DNA from 2 places in the Massilimicrobiota sp. mt181 genome. Region 2 is predicted to be linked to the other one. Evidence: a T-box and tRNA genes for the amino acid it is inferred to sense, from the RefSeq annotation. Region 2 holds a T-box; the other holds one or more tRNA genes.
What was found. The T-box of region 2 lies ahead of ileS (isoleucine--tRNA ligase). A T-box ahead of a tRNA ligase gene usually reads a tRNA of that ligase, here a tRNA-Ile.
Positions count from the first base shown of each region.

Region 1: it encodes a tRNA-Ile, which carries the amino acid that the T-box ahead of ileS (isoleucine--tRNA ligase) is inferred to sense. The anticodon was not compared.

Region 1 is NZ_JBVAYN010000003.1:120,860-131,016, reverse strand. It holds gene ACZYT4_RS03035 (AEC family transporter) at 1-357, shown strand, start outside; gene recG (ATP-dependent DNA helicase RecG) at 438-2,447, shown strand; gene plsX (phosphate acyltransferase PlsX) at 2,484-3,467, shown strand; gene rnc (ribonuclease III) at 3,464-4,147, shown strand; gene ACZYT4_RS03015 (LysM peptidoglycan-binding domain-containing protein) at 4,214-4,480, shown strand; gene ACZYT4_RS03010 (FMN-binding protein) at 4,533-4,892, shown strand; gene ACZYT4_RS03005 (nicotinate phosphoribosyltransferase) at 5,017-6,486, shown strand; gene ACZYT4_RS03000 (prephenate dehydrogenase) at 6,514-7,344, shown strand; tRNA gene ACZYT4_RS02995 (tRNA-Cys) at 7,517-7,591, shown strand; tRNA gene ACZYT4_RS02990 (tRNA-Leu) at 7,597-7,685, shown strand; tRNA gene ACZYT4_RS02985 (tRNA-Arg) at 7,756-7,832, shown strand; tRNA gene ACZYT4_RS02980 (tRNA-Pro) at 7,846-7,922, shown strand; tRNA gene ACZYT4_RS02975 (tRNA-Ala) at 7,929-8,004, shown strand; tRNA gene ACZYT4_RS02970 (tRNA-Ser) at 8,014-8,106, shown strand; tRNA gene ACZYT4_RS02965 (tRNA-Met) at 8,124-8,200, shown strand; tRNA gene ACZYT4_RS02960 (tRNA-Asp) at 8,204-8,280, shown strand; tRNA gene ACZYT4_RS02955 (tRNA-Phe) at 8,289-8,364, shown strand; tRNA gene ACZYT4_RS02950 (tRNA-Met) at 8,387-8,463, shown strand; tRNA gene ACZYT4_RS02945 (tRNA-Ile) at 8,500-8,576, shown strand; gene ACZYT4_RS02940 (HAD-IC family P-type ATPase) at 8,700-10,157, shown strand, end outside.
Region 2 is NZ_JBVAYN010000023.1:25,650-35,806, reverse strand. It holds gene ACZYT4_RS11490 (cell division protein SepF) at 1-202, shown strand, start outside; gene ACZYT4_RS11485 (YlmH family RNA-binding protein) at 247-996, shown strand; gene ACZYT4_RS11480 (DivIVA domain-containing protein) at 1,007-1,459, shown strand; T-box leader at 1,431-1,638, shown strand; gene ileS (isoleucine--tRNA ligase) at 1,675-4,407, shown strand; gene ACZYT4_RS11470 (DMT family transporter) at 4,455-5,336, shown strand; gene ACZYT4_RS11465 (D-alanyl-D-alanine carboxypeptidase family protein) at 5,333-6,541, shown strand; gene ACZYT4_RS11460 (hypothetical protein) at 6,599-6,796, opposite strand; gene ACZYT4_RS11455 (HAD family hydrolase) at 6,879-7,523, shown strand; gene ACZYT4_RS11450 (2-thiouracil desulfurase family protein) at 7,520-8,014, shown strand; gene ACZYT4_RS11445 (type I phosphomannose isomerase catalytic subunit) at 7,980-8,915, shown strand; gene ACZYT4_RS11440 (NAD(P)-dependent malic enzyme) at 8,997-10,157, shown strand, end outside.

The sequences.
Region 1 (10,157 bases), on a different contig from region 2:
TTTATTTTATCTATGGCAGATACGATTGGATCGGGAAATAGTTTTTTAGCTATGATGATGATTGGGCTTATGCTTGAAATTAAAATATCACCTAGAGAATCACATCATGTTTTCAAGGTTTTGATATTAAGAATTCTAGGAATGATTGTTATTGGTAGTTTGGTTTTCTTTGTATTGCCTTTACCTTTATTAGCAAAAGAAATATTAATGATGGCTTGTTGTGCACCATTATCAACAGTTTCAGCAGTTTTCACACAAAGAATTGGATACAATGGAGATATGGCAGCAACAGCAAATTCTTTAAGCATTATTTTATCTATTATCATTATGGTTGTCTTGTTATTGATTTTTATTTGATTTTTTTATAAGGTATTCTCAATGAGGGGAGTATCTTTTTTTTGAATTTATGGTAAAATAGTCAGCAGGCAGGTGATCAGATGAATGATATAAAATTGTTGAAAACAACATCAAAACGTTATGATATTCTTTCACAGATGAATATTAAGACTTTAGAAGATCTGATTCATCATTATCCTTATCGCTATGCAATCATTGAAGAAAAATATCCTACAGATGAAGATGAGCATATGATCATAGAAGCGACTGTTATTTCGCCAATAAAGATTTTTTTTAAAGGAAGAATGTCAAGAATGACTTTTGAGGTTGAAGATCGATATTTACAACATTTTCAAGTCACGATTTTTAATCGTCATTTTTTAAGACAATACTTAAAGTTAGATACGACGATTACAATTATTGGGAAATGTCACAATCATCGTATTACAGCCTCTGATATTAAAATAAAAACATTAAACGAACTTGCAGGGATTTATCCTGTTTATTCATTGAAGGAAGGCATTAATCAAAAATCATTCAGACAATATGTACAAAAAGCTTTACGTTTATTAAAAGGACAAATTGTTGATGATATTCCTGAAAAATATATCATGCAACATCGTTTGATTCATAAAGAAAATGCTCTTTATTGCATTCATTTTCCAGAAAATAAAAAAGATATTCAGGAAGCTTTAAAATATTTGAAATATGAAGAATTTTTACAGTTTCAATTGACAATGCAACTGACAAAACAACAAAGAGTACAGACCATGGGAATTGAAAAGAAATTAGATGTTATGAAACTGCAAGATTTTATTTTATCATTGCCTTTTTCTTTGACAGCAGATCAACAAACATCTATTAAAGAAATTGTGACAGATTTGATGAGTCCACGTATGATGTATCGTTTTTTACAGGGAGATGTTGGAAGTGGAAAAACAGTTGTGAGTTCAGTGGCTTTATATGCCAATTATCTGGCGGGATATCAAGGAGCACTGATGGCACCAACTGAAATTTTAGCGACACAGCATTATAAGACTTTGAATGCTTTTTTTGAAAATACTGATGTTTGTGTGGAATTGTTGACTGGGTCTTTATCAGCTAAAGAAAAAGAACAGGTCTATGAAAGAATTGAAAGTGGCCAAGCTGATATTATTGTTGGAACGCATGCATTATTTCAAAAGAAAGTTCAATATCATAATTTAGGACTGGTCATTACGGATGAACAACATCGTTTTGGTGTGATGCAAAGAAAAGCATTAAAAAACAAAGGACATCAGGTTGATTTTCTGATTATGAGTGCGACACCTATACCACGTACGCTAGCTATTTCCATGTATGGCGATATGGATGTTTCTACAATCAAAACAATGCCTCAAGGGCGTTTGCCTGTTGTGACCAAATATATTCAATCTTCATCTATGAAACCTATTTTAAAAGAGTTAAAAAATTATTTGGCTCATGGTGGACAATGTTATGTGATATGTCCATTGGTTGAAGATAGTGAACATTTAGAAGCTAAAAGCGCTTCACAGATTGCAACAGCGATGCGGGCTTATTTTAAAACACAGTATCATGTTGGTTTATTACATGGACAAATGAAGGATGAAGAAAAAGAAAAAGTCATGAATGGCTTTTTCAATAATACAATTCAGATACTTGTTTCAACAACAGTTGTAGAAGTTGGCGTTGATGTCAAAAATGCCAATATGATGGTGATTTATAATGCGGAACGTTTTGGAATGAGTCAGTTACATCAGTTACGTGGGCGTATTGGACGAGGAAAAGAGCAGGCCTATTGTTATCTGATGAGTTCTTCAAAGGCACCTGAAGCTATTGAACGTTTAAAATATATGGAAAAGAGTCATGATGGTTTTGAAATTTCTTTATATGATTTGAAGTTAAGAGGTCCAGGAGAGGTTTTGGGACAAAGACAAAGTGGATTGCCAACCTTTTTGATTGCCGATATTATGAAAGATTTTCCTGTTTTATCTATTGCCAGAAAAGATGCTGAAGAAATTGTGAACGATTATATTGAAAAAAATGAATATTTTGGGCTAATTGGCAGGATACAGGATAAATTAAAAGAGAATAATGAATATATTGATTAAATATGTTATACTATACAAACAAGGAGTGAAGGAATCATGTATAAATTATCAATAGATGCTATGAGTGGAGATTTAGGGAGTTCGATTGTTGTGGAAGCTTGTCAGATGTTTATGCAGACACATCAAGATGTTGAACTTTATGTCACTGGAAAAAAGGAAGAACTGGAAAGTTTATCATCATATGAAAATATACATATTGTGGATGCTAGAGATGTTGTGACAATGGATGAAGGAATTATGTCAGTGCGTCGTAAAAAAGAATCAAGTATGGTCAAAGCTGTGATGATGGCACGTGAAGGTGTTGTCGATGGTGTTGTTTCATGTGGTTCAACAGGAGCTTTTTATACAAGTGCAATGCTTTTTTTAAAACGTATTCAAGGTGTAGAAAAATCATGTTTGATGGTAACAATGCCAACATATAATCAAAAAGGTGTATTAATGTTGGATGTGGGAGCTAATGCCGAAAATACACCAGAGCAATTGTATGATTTTGCGATTATGGGAAATATTTATGCCAAAAATATAAGAGGAATAGATAGTCCGCGTGTTGCTTTACTTAATATTGGAAGTGAATCTAAAAAAGGTGATGAAGTTCATCAGCAGACATATCAATTATTACAACAAAGCGATCGTTTACAATTTGTAGGTAATGTTGAAGGTCGTGATATTTTAAGTGGTGATTATGATGTTGTGGTAACAGATGGATTTAGTGGAAACATTGCTTTAAAGACTTGTGAGGGTGTGGCTTCAACATTAATGAAGATGATTAAAGAAACCATGATGTCTTCATTGAAAGGAAAAATTGGAGCTTTGTTTGCGAAATCATCTCTTTATAGTCTGAAAGAAAAATTCGATTATAAATCTGTTGGAGGAGCATTGATGATGGGATTTGAAAAGGCAGTCGTCAAAGCTCATGGAGCAAGTGATGCGAAAGCTTTTTGTAATGCGATGGATTTGGCTTATCGTATGGTCAAAATGGATGTGGTTTCTCAAATGAAGGAAGGATTAAATCAAAAATGAAAATATTAGACTTTTTACAAAAGGAAGATATTCCTTTTCATGATATTGCAATTTATAAAGAAGCTTTTACGCATGCATCTTATGCTAATGAGTCTCATTATGTTCATAAAGATTATGAGCGTTTAGAATTTATGGGAGATGCTGTATTACAGTTATATGTTTCAGAATTTTTATTTAAACTTTTTCCGGATGCACCTGAAGGAACTTTAACAACACTTCGTAGTAAGCTTGTACGCGAAGAATCTTTGGCGCGTTTTTCTAAAGAACTCGGGCTTGGAGAATTATTGTATTTAGGTGTTGGTGAAGAAAAAAGTGGTGGAAGAGAAAGAGAAAGTGTTTTGGCTAATATTTTTGAATCTTTCATTGGTGCTTTATATTTAGACTGTGGCAAAGATGAAGTCTTAAAAGTCTTGCAGCAGACGATTTTTAAACATGTCAATGATTTAGATTATGATGATATTACGGATTATAAGACAACTCTTCAGGAGTTAATTCAAGCTGATCAGCGTCGAACAGTGACATATGAACTTTTAGAAACTTCAGGGCCATCTAATGCACCTGAATTTAAAGTGGCTGTTATGATGGATGATATGTGTTTGGGTATTGGAAAAGGAACAAGTAAAAAAAGAGCAGAGCAACAGGCAGCTAAAGATGCTTTGAATAAATTAGCAACGAAATAAAAAAATACTGTTTTTTGCCTATACATGATCAACATTTTTTCATAAATTATTTTGGGAGTGATAATCATGTATAATCCATATATGTATGATGACGAAAGAGTCATTAATCCAAGAGTAGGAGAAATTGTATTATATACTGTGCATAAAGGTGATAATGTTTATCGTATTGCGAAAACGTTGAATAGTGAAGTGGCTTGGATTCAGGCAATGAACCAGTTAGGTGATGATTTATTGATTCATCCTCAACAACAATTACTGGTTCCTATTGTTTTCCAAAAAATACCACCAATGCCACAACCTTATCAAAGAGAAACTTATGATTTATATTTTTAAAAAATTGCATAAGATTTGATTTTAAGCAAAAACTATAAATAGGAGGTTTGAAATGATGAAAAAAATAATCATCCTGTTTATAGCAACGCTTTTATGTGGTTGTACACAAAAGGCACCAGATGAAACAAAAGAATCTCAATATAAAGATGGCACTTATGAAACAACAGCTATGGGTTATGGAGGAGAATTTCAGGTAGAAACAGTTATTAAAGATGATCAGATTCAGGATATTGTGATCAAAGAGCATAATGAAACGCCTTCTATTGGAGGAGTGGCTTTAGAACAAATGATTGAAAATATGAAAGAACAAAATCGATATGATGTTGATACCATTTCTGGAGCAACCAGATCTTCTCAAGCCTTAAAAGAAGCAGTTGAAAAAGCTTTTGAGCAAGCAAAAAACAATTCTTGATTGAAAATGGATAAAGAGTAGTTACAGTGATTGTGGCTACTTTTTTCGTGTTTCAAAAAGAAGAAAGGCTTTATTTTTTAAGAAAATTGGTATATGATAATGAAAAATGATAGGGGGATAGATAATGGAAAAAAATTATGTTGGTCAAGAAAGAAATATCACTCTTATTATGGATTTTTATGAATTAACAATGTCTTATAATTATTTTAAGATGGGTAAGAAAGATGAAATAGTTTATTTTGATATGTTTTATCGAAAAAATCCAGATAATGGTGGTTTCGTTATTTTTGCTGGATTACAGCAATTGATCGAGGCTATTGAAAATATGCATTTTAGTGAAGGAGATATTGCGTATTTAAGATCTTTAAATGTTTTTGATGAAGAATTTTTTGATTATTTAAGAACTTTCAAGTTTACTGGGACAATTTATTCTGTCAAAGAAGGAACACCAGTTTTTCCATATGAACCATTGGTGACAGTGAAAGCAAAGCTCATTGAAGCTCAGCTTATAGAAACATTTTTATTAGTGACTATTAACCATCAGTCTTTAATTGCGACAAAGGCGCGACGTATTGTTCAGGAAGCCAAAGGAAGAGCTGTCATGGAGTTTGGCGCAAGACGAGCACAAGGTTATGATGGTGCTCATTATGGAGCGAGAGCGGCTTATATTGGTGGTGTTGCAGGGACAGCTACTGTTTCTGCTGGAAAAGATTTTCATATGCCTGTTTTAGGGACAATGGCTCATTCTTTTGTTCAATCATTTGATTCTGAATATGAAGCATTTAAAGCGTATGCTCAAATTTATCCAGATAACTGTGTTTTATTAGTTGATACATATGATACTTTAAAGAGCGGTGTTCCTCATGCGATTCGTATTGCTGAAGAAGTTTTAGCGCCAATGGGGAAACGATTAAAAGGAATTCGTTTAGACAGTGGAGATATTGCTTATTTAACGAAAAAAGCAAGAATGATGCTTGATGTAGCTGGTTTACATGATTGTCAGATTACAGTTTCTAATTCCTTGGATGAATATTTGATACGTTCTGTATTGGAACAGGGTGCACAAATAGATTCTTTTGGAGTTGGAGAAAATATGATTGTATCAAAATCTTCTCCAGTTTTTGGTGGTGTTTATAAACTTGCTGCAATAGAAAAAAATGGAGAAATTATTCCTAAAATTAAAATTTCTGAAAATAGAGAAAAGATTACAAACCCTGGTTATAAAAAGGTATATCGTTTAATTGAAAAAGAAACAAATAAAGCTATTGCGGATATTATTGCTTTCCATGATGAGGTTTTAGATGAAAATCAGGATTTGACAATTTATCATCAATTAGATGCATGGAAACATAAGACGCTTTATGCTGGTACATATGAAGTCCATCCACTACAGACTTTAGTTTTTGATGAAGGAAAGAATGTTTATCCACATTATACATTAGATGAAATTTGTGCTTATTCAGCACAACAAAAACAATTCTTATGGGATGAAATCTTCCGTTTAGAATATCCTCATTTATATTATGTGGATTTAACACAAAAATTATTGGATTATAAACTCAAAATGTTGGCAGAAGGGAAAAAGGGACATTAAAGTTTTCTTTTAAGGATCAATGCTGATATGATTATTACAGTTGTAGGATTAGGTGTTATAGGTGGAAGTTTTGTTAAAGCACTTAAAGGTAAAGGTTATGATGTTTATGGTGTTGATTGCAATCAACAGACTTTAGATATGGCCAAAGAAGAAGGTTGTATTATTGAAGGATATCAGGATGGACATGAAATTATTGAAAAAAGTGATCTCACAATTATTTGTTTATATCCATCACAAGTGCTTGATTTTATCTCTCAACATACTTTTAAAAAAGGAAGTATTGTGAGTGATGTCGTGGGGATTAAATCGTATTTTTTAGCAAAAGCTTTAGAAATTATCGATCAAGATGTTGAATATATTAGTGGTCATCCAATGGCAGGAAGAGAAAAAAAAGGATATTTGTATGCAAGTGAAAAAGTGTTTCATAATGCAAATTATATTGTCATACAACATGAAAAAAACCATCAGAAATCAATTGATTTTATGTGTCAATTTGTTGCTGAATTAGGATTTAAAAGTGTCAAAATTATGAGTCCTTATGCTCATGATGAAATTATTTCATTTACTTCTCAATTACCACATACATTGGCTGTGGCACTAATCAATAGTGATGATGAAAAATATGAGACCGGAAAGTATATTGGTGATTCTTTTCGTGACCTGACTCGTATTGCCAATATTAATGCGGATTTATGGATAGAATTGTTTTTTAATAACCAGGAATACTTATTATCATCAATGGCACGCTTTGAAAAAGAGTTCGATCAATTAAAAAAAGCAATTTATCAAAAAGATGAAAAAGCTTTAAGAGAGATGTTTTTGAAATCATCAAAGCGTCGCGAGAAATTGGAAAAATAGTCTTAAAATCAACAATATTTGTACATACGTAATGAAAGAGATTGAAAACTTTATAAAAAATCTCTTTCATTATTCTTTTGAGAAACATTTTGAAATGTAAAAAAAACAAAAAAAGGTATTGCATAAATGTGGAAAATATTATATACTATTTGAGCAACGAGTTAAGGGAAATGGTTCCATAGCCAAGTTGGTAAGGCTACAGACTGCAACTCTGTCATCGTCGGTTCGAGTCCGGCTGGAACCTCCATTGTTGCCCAGGTGGCGAAATTGGTAGACGCACAGGACTTAAAATCCTGCGGACCTTAAAATCCGTGCCGGTTCGACTCCGGCCCTGGGCACCAAATAAAAAAATTAAAAAAAGTGTTGCAATTGATAAAAAAATGTGATATTATTGAATGGCACTGTTAAGAGGCGCTAGTAGCTCAACTGGATAGAGTGCTTGACTACGGATCAAGAGGTTGTGGGTTCGATTCCTGCCTAGCGCGCCAATCAAATATCAAACGGGAAGTAGCACAGCTTGGTAGTGCACCTGGTTTGGGACCAGGGGGTCGCAGGTTCGAATCCTGTCTTCCCGACCATTTAATGGGGCTTTAGCTCAGCTGGGAGAGCGCCTGCTTTGCACGCAGGAGGTCAGCGGTTCGATCCCGCTAAGCTCCACCATTATGTTGCGGAGGTTTACCCAAGTCCGGCTGAAGGGATCGGTCTTGAAAACCGACAGGGGATGAAAGTCCCGCGGGGGTTCGAATCCCTCAACCTCCGCCATTTATTAAATTTCATATCGCGGGATGGAGCAGTCTGGTAGCTCGTCGGGCTCATAACCCGAAGGTCGTTGGTTCAAATCCTTCTCCCGCAACCAAATGGTCTGGTAGTTCAGTTGGTTAGAATGCCGCCCTGTCACGGCGGAGGTCGCGGGTTCGAGCCCCGTCCAGACCGCCATTTATTTTGGTTCCGTAGCTCAGTCGGTAGAGCAGAGGACTGAAAATCCTCGTGTCGCTGGTTCGATTCCGGCCGGAACCACCATTTTTTAAACGATTCACTACATGGCGGGGTAGCTCAGTTGGCTAGAGCAATCGGTTCATACCCGGTGGGTCGGGGGTTCGAATCCCTTCCCCGCTACCATTGAGTCAATGAGTGGTGAATACCACTTTTTATTTTGGACCCTTAGCTCAGTTGGTTAGAGCTATCGGCTCATAACCGATCGGTCGAAGGTTCGAGTCCTTCAGGGTCCACCATATTGTTGATAACCTCTTATGAGGTTTTTTTTGTTTTTTTGTAAAAAAAATTGTGCTATGATATTCTTATGGACTTTCACATAAATTCCATAAAGTTTTATTAAGATACAAGCAGGTGATATAATGGAAGATATAAGACATATGGGATTAACTGATCAGCAAGTTGAATCACGTATTCAACAGGGACATGTTAATATTTCTCATGATAATATTTCTAAAACAAAGAAGCAAATTGTTTTGGAACATACTTTGACATATTTCAACTGTTTAAATGTTTTTTTAGCAGCTATTATTATATCGACAGGGAGATGGACTAATCTCACTTTTATGGTTGTCGTTATTATTAATGCTTTTATAGGTATATATCAGGAATTTAAAGTTAAGAAAATTATTGATCAGTTAACATTAGTCACTGTGAAAACAATAAAAGTCATTAGAAATCAACAAATCCAAACTATTCCTATAGAAGAACTCGTTCTTGATGATGTTGTTTTTTTAGAGGCAGGAAATCAAATTGGTAGTGACTGTATTGTTTTAAAATCACAGGGTATGGAAGTTAATGAATCTATGTTAACGGGTGAATCAGAGCCAGTAAAGAAGATGAAAAATGATGAATTACTTTCTGGAAGTTTCGTTGTGGCAGGAAGTGCTTATGCGAAAGTTATCAGAGTTGGTAATGATAACTATTCAACAAATCTTGTACGCAAAGCTAAAAATAAAAATAATGCTTCTTCGGAAATGAAAAATTCTATTGAAAAAGTTATCAAGATTTTAAGTGTTGTGATTATTCCGGTAGGAATTGTTCTTTATTTTTCTCAGTTAACTGCTTTTCCTAATGATCAGGCAAGCGCGATTGTGAAAACTGTTGCAGGCGTTGTGGGGATGATTCCTGAAGGGCTGGTTTTGCTAACAAGTTTGTCTTTTATTATTGGTGTTGGTAAACTGGCAAGAAAAAATGCTTTGATTCAGGAAATGGAAGCTATTGAAGCCCTGGCAAGAGTGGATGTTTTATGTCTTGATAAGACAGGAACCATTACAACAGGGGAACTTAAGGTAGATCGTGTTTTGCCACTTCATTCTTCTTCTTTTCATGACATTGAAACGATTATGGGAGCAATGGCACATGAATTTGATGATGTGAATGCGACACAGCTGGCTTTACAAGATTATTTTTTAAAGTCTGAGCATATTGAAGTTTTGGAACGTATTCCATTTTCTTCGCAGCGTAAAATGAGAGCTTTGCATATTCAGGGAAAAGGGCACTACGTTTTAGGAGCACCAGAATTTCTCGTATCTGATGATTCTCAAACGTTGGAAATGGCTGAGTCCTATGCGAAAGAAGGCTATCGTGTCTTGTTGTTGGGTGAGACAGATTGTCTTGATTCTCATACATCTCAAATAGGCCATGTCAAAGCGATGGCTCTCATTGTGATTTATGATTGTATTCGCCCTGAGGCTAAAGAAACGCTTCGTTTTTTTGAAAATGCCCATGTTGATATACGCATATTATCTGGGGATAATCCAATGACTGTTTCACGTGTTGCCCAATTGGCAGGATTAAAAAATGGTGATCTATATATT
Region 2 (10,157 bases):
GAAACAAAAAAGAGCTGCTGTTGTGAATTTACATCGCTTGCAAAAAGAACAATCTAAACGTGTTATTGATTTTCTAAGTGGTGTTATTTTCGCTATTGAAGGAGATATTCAACAGATTGGTCCTAAAATTTTCTTATGTACACCAAAAAATATTGGTGTTTCTGGTAATATTACTATGGATGAATCTGAAATGGATGAATAAAATAAGTATTAGCAAGGAAGTTGCTAATACTTTCTTTTTGAATGATGTTAGAACATTTTAAAGGCGACGAGGCTTTTGTTAAGAAAATTTTAGATTACCAATTTCAAGCTCTTCATCATCAAAGGATGATTTTAACTCCATTTTATAATCCTCATGAACAGGAGATTGTCAGAAGTGTGATTGGAAAAGAGCTTGTTGTCAAGAGTTTTGGTGGTTTTGTTCATGCTGAAAATCAACGCATGATTATCTGTCCAGACTTTTATGAGATTCAATCAGATGATTTTCAAATTCAACTCATTGAAATTTTGTATAATCAGCAATTTGGAAAAATTAAACATAAAGATATTTTAGGAGCATTAATGAATTTAGGTATCAAAAGAGAATGTATTGGTGATATTTATGATGGTGAACGTTTTTTCTTTGCCTGTACTTTGCAAACTTTTCCTTATATTAAACAATCTTTAAAACAGATTAAAAAATCAAAAGTTCATCTTAAGGAATGTCATGAGGAAATAGAAATTGTACATGAATATATCTCTAAATCTTTCATTTTATCAAGTATGCGTCTCGATAAAGTTGTTTCAGCAATGTTTAAAGTTTCTCGACAATCAGCCAGTGAGGCTATTCGTAGTGGTCATGTGAAAGTCAATTATAAAATTGTTGAAGAAGTCAGTTATTTGTGTCATAATAATGATATGGTATCTTTTAAACATCATGGTCGTGTCAAACTTATAGATGAAAATAAGCAAACACGACAAGGTAATTATGTTGTTTCTGGATACTTTTATAAGTGAGGTGGATGGATTGGAACAATTTGATAAACAATTTCGTGGTTATAATATTGAGGAAGTTAACAAGCGTATCAATGAATTGAAACAGGAAATTGAAAAACAAAAAAAGACGATTCAGTCAATGGAAGAAGAAATGACGGAATTAAAAGAACAAAACACTTTACTTACAAAACAAATTTCTGTTCATGAGAAAACTAATGAAGAGATTGCGAGACTTGCTTTAAAGGAAGCTAGTGAATTAATTGAAAAGGCTAAAAGAAATGCCAATATGATTCTCAAAGAATCTATGGAATATGTTCGTGGTTTGTCAAAAGATATGGATACGTTTAAGCAAGAAGCTATTGATTTTAGAACAAATGTTGTAAAAATGAGCAAAGAAATGCTAGAAACTATTGACAAATCAGAAATTTTCAGTTTAATTAAAGAAGAACAAGAAAACAAATACAATGACAAGGACAGTTTATAAGTAAAGCTTAAAGAGAGTTTGCGGTTGGTGAAAGCAAATAAGTGGAACTTATAATGAATCGACCTGAGAGTAGCTTATTTGAACGAAAGTAGAATAAGACGTACATCGCGTTAAGATGTTAAGTGCATATCTTAGTGAAGATATGAATAAAGGTGGTACCGCGTCATCACGTCCTTTAACAGGACGTTTTTTTATTTGAGAAAGGAAGGAAGACAATGAATTATAAAGACACATTATTAATGCCTAAAACAGATTTTGAAATGCGTGGAAATCTTCCTAAAAAGGAACCAGGTTATGTTCAAAGATGGCAAGACACTCATATGTATGAAAAGGTTATAGAACAAAATCAGGGACATGATGATTTTGTTTTCCATGATGGACCACCATATGCTAATGGAAATATGCATACTGGACATATGTTAAACAAAATTATTAAAGATGTGATTTGTCGTTATAAAAACATGCAGGGATTATATACACCATATATTCCTGGATGGGATACACATGGATTACCAATTGAAAATGCTATTCAAAAATTAGGAGTCAATCGTAAAGAATTAAGTACTGCTGAATTTAGAAAAAAATGTTATGAATACGCATTAAAACAAGTTGAAATTCAAAAAGAACAATGTATTCGTGTTGGAACATTTGCTGATTATGATCATCCATATTTAACTTTATTACCAGAATTTGAAGCCAATCAAATTGATGTTTTTGCCAAAATGGCTATGGATGGGTTGATTTATAAAGGATTAAAACCTGTGTATTGGTCACCATCAAGTGAATCCGCTTTAGCAGAAGCAGAAGTTGAATACCATGATGTGAAAAGTCCAACTATCTATGTGAAATTCCCTGTTAAAGATGGAAAAGGTATTTTAGATACTGATACAAGTTTTGTGATTTGGACAACAACACCTTGGACAATTCCAGCAAACCTTGCAATCTGTTTAAATGCTGATTATACCTATGCACTTGTTCAAAGTGAAAAAGGAAAATTAATTGTTTTAGAAGAACTTGTTGATTCTTTATGGGAAAAATTTGAATTAAAAGAAAAACAAATTTTAAAAACATTTAAAGGACAAGAATTAGAAATGATTACTTGTCAGCATCCATTATATGATCGTGAATCATTAGTTATTTTAGGAGACCACGTGACTGCTGAAGCAGGTACTGGATGCGTTCATACTGCTCCTGGATTTGGTATGGATGACTTTATTGTTGGTCAAAAATATGGTTTAGATATTTATTGTAATGTTGATGAACATGGTTGTATGATGGAAGACTGTGGTGAATGGTTAGCGGGTCAATATGTTGATGATGCAAATAAAACAGTGACTTTAAAACTTGATGAATTAGGAGTACTTTTAAAACTTGAATTCATTACACATAGTTATCCTCATGACTGGCGTACAAAAAAACCAATTATCTTTAGAGCAACTGACCAATGGTTCTGTTCAATTGATAAGATTAGAGAAAAATTATTAGATGAAATTGATCATGTTGAATGGTTAAATGAATGGGGTCATATCAGAATCTACAATATGATTAAAGATCGTGGTGACTGGTGTATTTCTCGTCAAAGAAGCTGGGGAGTTCCAATTCCTATTATTTATTGTGAAGATGGGACACCAATTATGGAAGAAGAAGTTTTCAAACATATCTCTGAGTTATTTAGACAATATGGTTCTAATATTTGGTTTGAAAAAGATGAAAAATTCTTATTACCTGAAGGATATACGAATGAACATTCACCAAATGGTATCTTTAAGAAAGAAAAAGATATTATGGATGTGTGGTTTGATTCAGGATCTTCACATACAGGATGCATGAGAGAAAGAGGATATCGTTATCCAGTTGATTTATACTTTGAAGGTAGTGATCAATATCGTGGATGGTTCAACTCATCATTAATCATTGGAACTGCTGTTTATGGTCAAGCCCCTTATAAAACAGTTTTATCTCATGGATTTGTATTAGATGGTAAAGGAAATAAAATGTCTAAATCATTAGGCAATACTGTTGATCCAATTAAACTTGTGAATCAATATGGTGCTGATATTTTAAGATTATGGGCAACTTCAGTTGCATATCAATCTGATGTACGTATTTCTAATGATATTATGAAACAAATTGCTGAAAATTATCGTAAAATTAGAAATACAATGCGTTTTGTTTTGGGAAATCTTTCTGATTTTAAAGCAAGTGATTTGGTCGAAATCTCAAAACTTGAAGGTGTTGATCAATATATGCTTGTTGAATTAAATCAGTTAATGAAAGGTTATGAAGAAGCCTTTAATCAATATGATTTTGCTGAAGCAAATCAGTTAATTTTAAATTGCTTTACAAATACTTTAAGTGCTTTCTATATGGACTTTACAAAAGATATTCTTTATATTGAAAAAGCAGACAGCTTAAGAAGAAGACAAGTTCAAACAGTATTATATTATTATGCAAAAACAATGATGAAATTATTATCACCAATTCTTGTCTTTACAAGTGAAGAATTGCATGATCATTTCCATTGTGATGATGATAAAGCTGAATCTATTTTCTTAGAAGCAAAACCAGAATTACTTCCAGTAGAAAATGAAGAAGCTATTAAAGAATATTACGATCGTTTCTTGCTGTTAAGAAAAGATGTCTTAAAATCATTAGAAGAATTAAGAAATGCTAAAGAAATTAAATCAAATATGGAAGCAAAAGTGACAATTTGCTTAAAAGATCCATATCAGGATATGAGTCAATTGGCTGATGTTTTAAAACAATTATTTATTGTTGCGAAAGTTCAGATAGTCAATGATTCTACAAATCTTGAAGAATATGAGACAGCTTATATTCATAGTGAAAAATTCAATGGTGTTCAATGTCCAAGATGCTGGAATTATTTTGAAGAATCAGAAATGGAAGGCGAATTGTGTCCTCGTTGTCATGATGTCATCCATGGATAAATAATAAATGGTACGTATCGTACCATTTATTTTTGAAAGGAGATAGTATGAGTCAAAGCTTTAAAGGTGGAATTTTATTATTGATTGCGGCTCTTATATGGGGAAGTTCTTTTATTGTTATGAAGAGTGCTGTTGATTTTTTAACACCTGCAGTCTTGTTATTATTGAGATTTTCTTTAGCTGCCTTATTATTGTCTATGATTTTTTGGCGTCATTTAAAAACATTAAACATTCAACAAATCAAAGGTGGATTATTAACAGGTTGCTGTTTGTTTGGAGCATATTATGTACAGACATGGGGCTTGAATTATACAACACCTGGGAAGAATGCTTTTTTAACAGCGGTTTATTGTGCTATTGTTCCATTTTTAATTTGGATTTTTTATCATAAAAGACCTGATATTTATAATTTCATGGCTGCATTTATATGTGTCATAGGTATTGGGTGTGTTTCGTTGGATGGAAATTTAGCTATGAATATTGGAGATTTGTTAACATTATGTGGTGGTGTCTTATACGCTTTACACATTTTATTGATTAAAAGATTTTCTAATGGAATTAATGGTGGAGCTTTTACGTCATTACAATTTATCGGTGGAACCTGTGCAGCTTTGCTTGTTGCTGTATTGAGTGAAGATTTGACTTTAATTACAAAAATTGAACCATCTATTTATTTACAGATTCTTTATTTGGTTTTCTTTGCGACAGCACTGACAATGTTTTGTCAGACAACTGGACAAAAATATACAAGTGAATGTAATGCATCATTGATTTTATCTTTGGAATCCGTTTTTGGTGTCGCCTTTTCAATTGCGTTTTATGGAGAAGTTTTAACTCCTAAAATTCTGATAGGATTTATTCTTATTTTTGTTGCTGTTGTGATTTCTGAAACGAAGCTTTCATTTTTAAGGAAAGGGGGATCTCAATGAAAAAATTAATAAGTTTAATTGTCCTGGTGATGCTCTTTTTTCAAATCACGCCTGTCAGCGCTAGTGAAAATTTAAATGTGTCTCTTCACTCTCAATATGCTTATTTATATGATCAACAGACAAATATTGTTTATCTTGATCAAAGAAGCCAAGAAAGAATTTATCCTGCCAGTATGACCAAAATTCTGACTGTCAGTCTTGCTTTAGAAAAGATTGATGATATTCATCAAGAAGTTCAGATAGAGCAAGTGGATTTGGATGGATTATTAGAACAAGGGGCATCAGTAGCTGGATTCTATGTAGGAGAACGAGTTACATATGAGGATTTGCTTTATGGAGCTTTATTGCCTTCAGGTGCTGATGCCTGCAACGCTTTAGCACGTTTGACTTATGGATCAACTGATCAGCTTGTTGAAGCTATGAATCAACTTGTTACGCGTCTGCATTTGAATGATTCACATTTTATGAATGTTACTGGACTTCATGATGAACAACATTATACGACACCTTATGATATGGCTATGATCCTTCATCATGCTTTACAAAATGATGCTTTTGAAGATGTTTTCAATGCACGTGTTTATACAAGCTCTAGAGGCAATCATACATGGGCCTCTTCTTTACAAAGAGGAAAAAATGCTTATGGATTAGATATTTCACAGATTGATGGCGCAAAAAGTGGTTTTACTGATGAAGCTCAATTAACTTTAGCAAGTACCATGACAATTGATGAGCACCAATTCATTTTAGTGACTGCCTATGCACAAGGACAATATACACAAAACCACGTCAGAGATGCGATTGCTGTCTGTCAATATTTACATAACAACTACCATCAGGTTATTCTTTATAAAAAAGATGAAGAAATGGCAGATTATTGGATTTTACAATCCTTTGATTTCCGTTATCAGTATTGTGCACCTGAGGAAATATCCGTTATTGTAAATAAAGATATATCAGAAAATGATCTGGTTTATCAAATAGATACACCAACATTCCTTGTTGCCCCTATGGAGGCAGGAGAAAAAATAGGTACTCTATCTATTTACAACCAAGATCAGCTTGTATATTCATATGATATGATATTATTAACAGACATTTCTTCAACATTAATGGAAAGAATCTTATATTATGGATTGATTTTTCTTGTTGTAGGGGGATGTATAGCAGTTATCATTGTTTTTAAAAAAAGACATAAAAAATAACAAAAGGCTGAACGAATGATTGAACTTTATTTCATCATAGTCACTCGTTTCAGCCTTTTATTTATTTTCTTTTAAATCAATAATACGATCAATACCATATCCAACAAATCGACCTATAAAAATAATAATAACACCGACAATAGGTAAAACAGGATTTGAATTGGTAACCAGATACCAGATAATACATAAAAAACCTATAACATAACCAATAAATGTTAAAATATTTGTATACTTAGTTGATCTTGAATCTTCCATAAATTCACCTCATTTAACATAAAGTTATTATAACATCTTTCAATATTTTTTCAATACTGTTATAATGTTGAAGGGGGGTTATATGAAAAAAGGTTGTCTTTTTGATTTAGATGGTACATTGGTCAATTCTATTAAAGATTTGGCCTTATCAACGAATAAAGTTTTAGAATTGCATCATTTACCAACATATGATATTTCAGAGTATAATATGTTTGTTGGAAATGGAGTGAAAAAATTGATGGAACGTGCATTGGGACAAGAACATATTGATATGTTAGATGTGTGTTTAAATGATTTTCATAAAATCTATCGAGAACATTGTCTTGATTATACAGTTCCTTATGATGGTATAAAAGAATTGATTGATTTTTTGAAAGAACATCATATTCAAATGTCTGTTGTGACAAACAAACCACATACTTTAGCTATTCAAATTGTTGAGGCTTTATTTCCAGATACATTTACTGCTGTTTATGGTCAACAGGATTTATATCCTATTAAACCAGATCCACAATCTAGCTATATGGCATTAATGGCTATGAAATTAGATAAAAAAGATTGTTTTTTTATTGGAGATAGTCAGGTAGATATTGATACAGGATACTTTGCAGGGATTGAATCTATCGGTGTAACATGGGGATTTCGAGGACGACAGGAACTTGAAGAAGCAGGAGCTGATCATATTGTTGAAAATCCCCAAGAAATTAAGGAGTTTTTTCAAAAATGAAAATAGGTGTCAGTCAATGTCTATTAGGTGTTCATTGTACATATAATGGAAAAAGCCATCCTGTTGACGTCATGATCAAAATGAATCAGGATCATTTGATTGTTCCAGTATGTCCAGAGGTCTTAGGTGGACTTACTATTCCACGTGATCCAGCAGAAATTCAGTCAGTGAATCCATTAAAAGTGGAAACCTGCTTTCATCAGGATGTGACAGAAGAATATGTAAAAGGTGCTCAAAGAGCTTTGGAAATATTTCAGGAAAATCATATTGAAGTGGCTTTATTGAAGTTTAGAAGTCCAAGCTGTGGTTGTGATGGTGTCTATGATGGGACATTTCAACATAAACTTATTCATGGCCAAGGTGTATTTGCTAAAATGTGCCATGAATGTGGAATACAGTTATTTCATGAAAATCAGATTGAAGAATTCTTAAAATATATAGGAAAGGAAGATGATTATGGGACATATTTTAAAGATTCAACCAGTATTTAAAGAAATGATTTGGGGTGGTCATAAGCTGAGAGATGTTTATGGCTATGATATTCCAAGTGATCACACAGGAGAATGTTGGGCTATTTCTGGTCATAAAAACGGTGACTGTGAAATTGCTGATGGAGAATATCAAGGAAAAACAGTATCATGGTTATGGCAAAATCATAAAGAACTTTTTGGAAATGCTCAAGGAGATCAGTTTCCTCTATTAGTTAAAATTATTGATGCGAAAGATGATTTATCTGTACAGGTTCATCCTAATGATGAATATGCAGCTAAACATGAAAATTCATTAGGTAAGACAGAATGCTGGTATGTTTTACAGGCTGATGAAGGAACAAAGATGGTAATGGGACATCATGCAAAAACAAAAGAAGAATTCATCAAAGCTATTGAAAATGATGATTATGATCATTTATTAAATTCTTTTGAAATTAATAAAGGAGATTTCTTCTATATTCCATCTGGAACTTTGCATGCCATTTGCAGTGGATCATTGATATATGAAGCACAACAATCTTCTGATATTACATATCGTGTTTATGACTATCATCGTAAAGATAAAGATGGAAATGAAAGACAATTACATGTTCAACAATCTATTGATGTCACAAATGTTCCAGCTGATTTAGAAACAAATAAATTATTTACAAATAGTCATTTGGATCATGGTTCAAAAACAAGATATGTTGAAAGTGAATTCTTTACAGTAGATTGTTATCGTATAAATGGTGAAAACATCATTACTAATGATAAACCTTTCCAGCTTGTAAGTATCCTTGAAGGAGAAGGAACACTAGAAGGTATGGAAGTGAAAAAAGGAGATCATTTCATCGTTTGTAGTGATCAGGAAAATGTCACTTATGATGGTGTTATGACATTTATGATAACAACTCTATAAAATATATAAAGCAGATAAATAAACATCTGTTTTTCATTTTTTCAAAACTATGGCATAATAAAGACGAAAAGAGGGAGAAAGATGAAAGATATATATCAAGAAGCATTAGAACTACACGAACGTGCCAAAGGAAAATTAGAAGTTCAATTGAAAGTGCCATTAAATGAAAGTCATGATTTATCTTTGGCTTATACGCCAGGTGTTGCTCAGCCATGTCGTGAAATTGCTAAAAATAAAGATGATGTTTATAAATATACATGGAAACAAAATAGTGTTGCTGTTGTTAGTGATGGAACCGCTGTTTTAGGGTTAGGGGACATTGGTCCTGAAGCAGCAATGCCTGTTATGGAAGGGAAGGCTGTTTTGTTTAAAAAGTTTGGTCATATTGATGCCGTACCAATCTGTTTGGATACCAAAGATCCACAAGAAATTATTCGCATTGTCAAAGCTATTGCGCCAACATTTGGTGGTATTAATCTTGAAGATATTAGTGCCCCACGTTGTGTTGAAATTGAAAGAACTTTAATCAATGAATTAGACATTCCTGTTTTCCATGATGATCAGCATGGAACTGCTATTGTTGTGACTGCAGGATTGTTGAATGCTTTAAAAGTCGTTCATAAGAACATAGAAGATATTACGGTTGTTGTAAGTGGAACAGGAGCAGCAGGAAGCTCTATTATTAAAATGATTCATGCTTTAGGTGTTAAAGAAATCTATGGCTTTAATATCAATGGAATAGTAACAACAGAGGATTATGATCAATATGATTTTCTAACTCAGGAATTAACGCAGATTACAAATTCTCAGGCTAAACGTATGACAATGGCAGAAGCAATGAAAGAAGCGGATGTGTTCATCGGCGTATCAGCTCCAGGTGTTTTAACACAGGATATGGTGAAAAGTATGAAAGAGAATCCAATTGTCTTTGCTATGGCGAATCCTGAACCAGAAATTCCTTATCAGGATGCTATTGATGCCGGTGTTGCAGTGATGGGAACTGGACGTTCTGATTATCCAAATCAGATTAATAATGTCTTGGCTTTTCCAGGGTTATTTAGAGGAGCATTAGATGTGAGAGCAAAAAAAATCAGTGAAGGTATGAAATTAGCGGCAGCATATGGTTTAGCATCACTCGTCAATGATGATGAATTATCTCCAACATATATTATTCCTCAGGCTTTAGATCCACGAGTTGCAGAAGCGGTAGCCAAAGCAGTAAGTCAAAAAGCAATAGAAGAA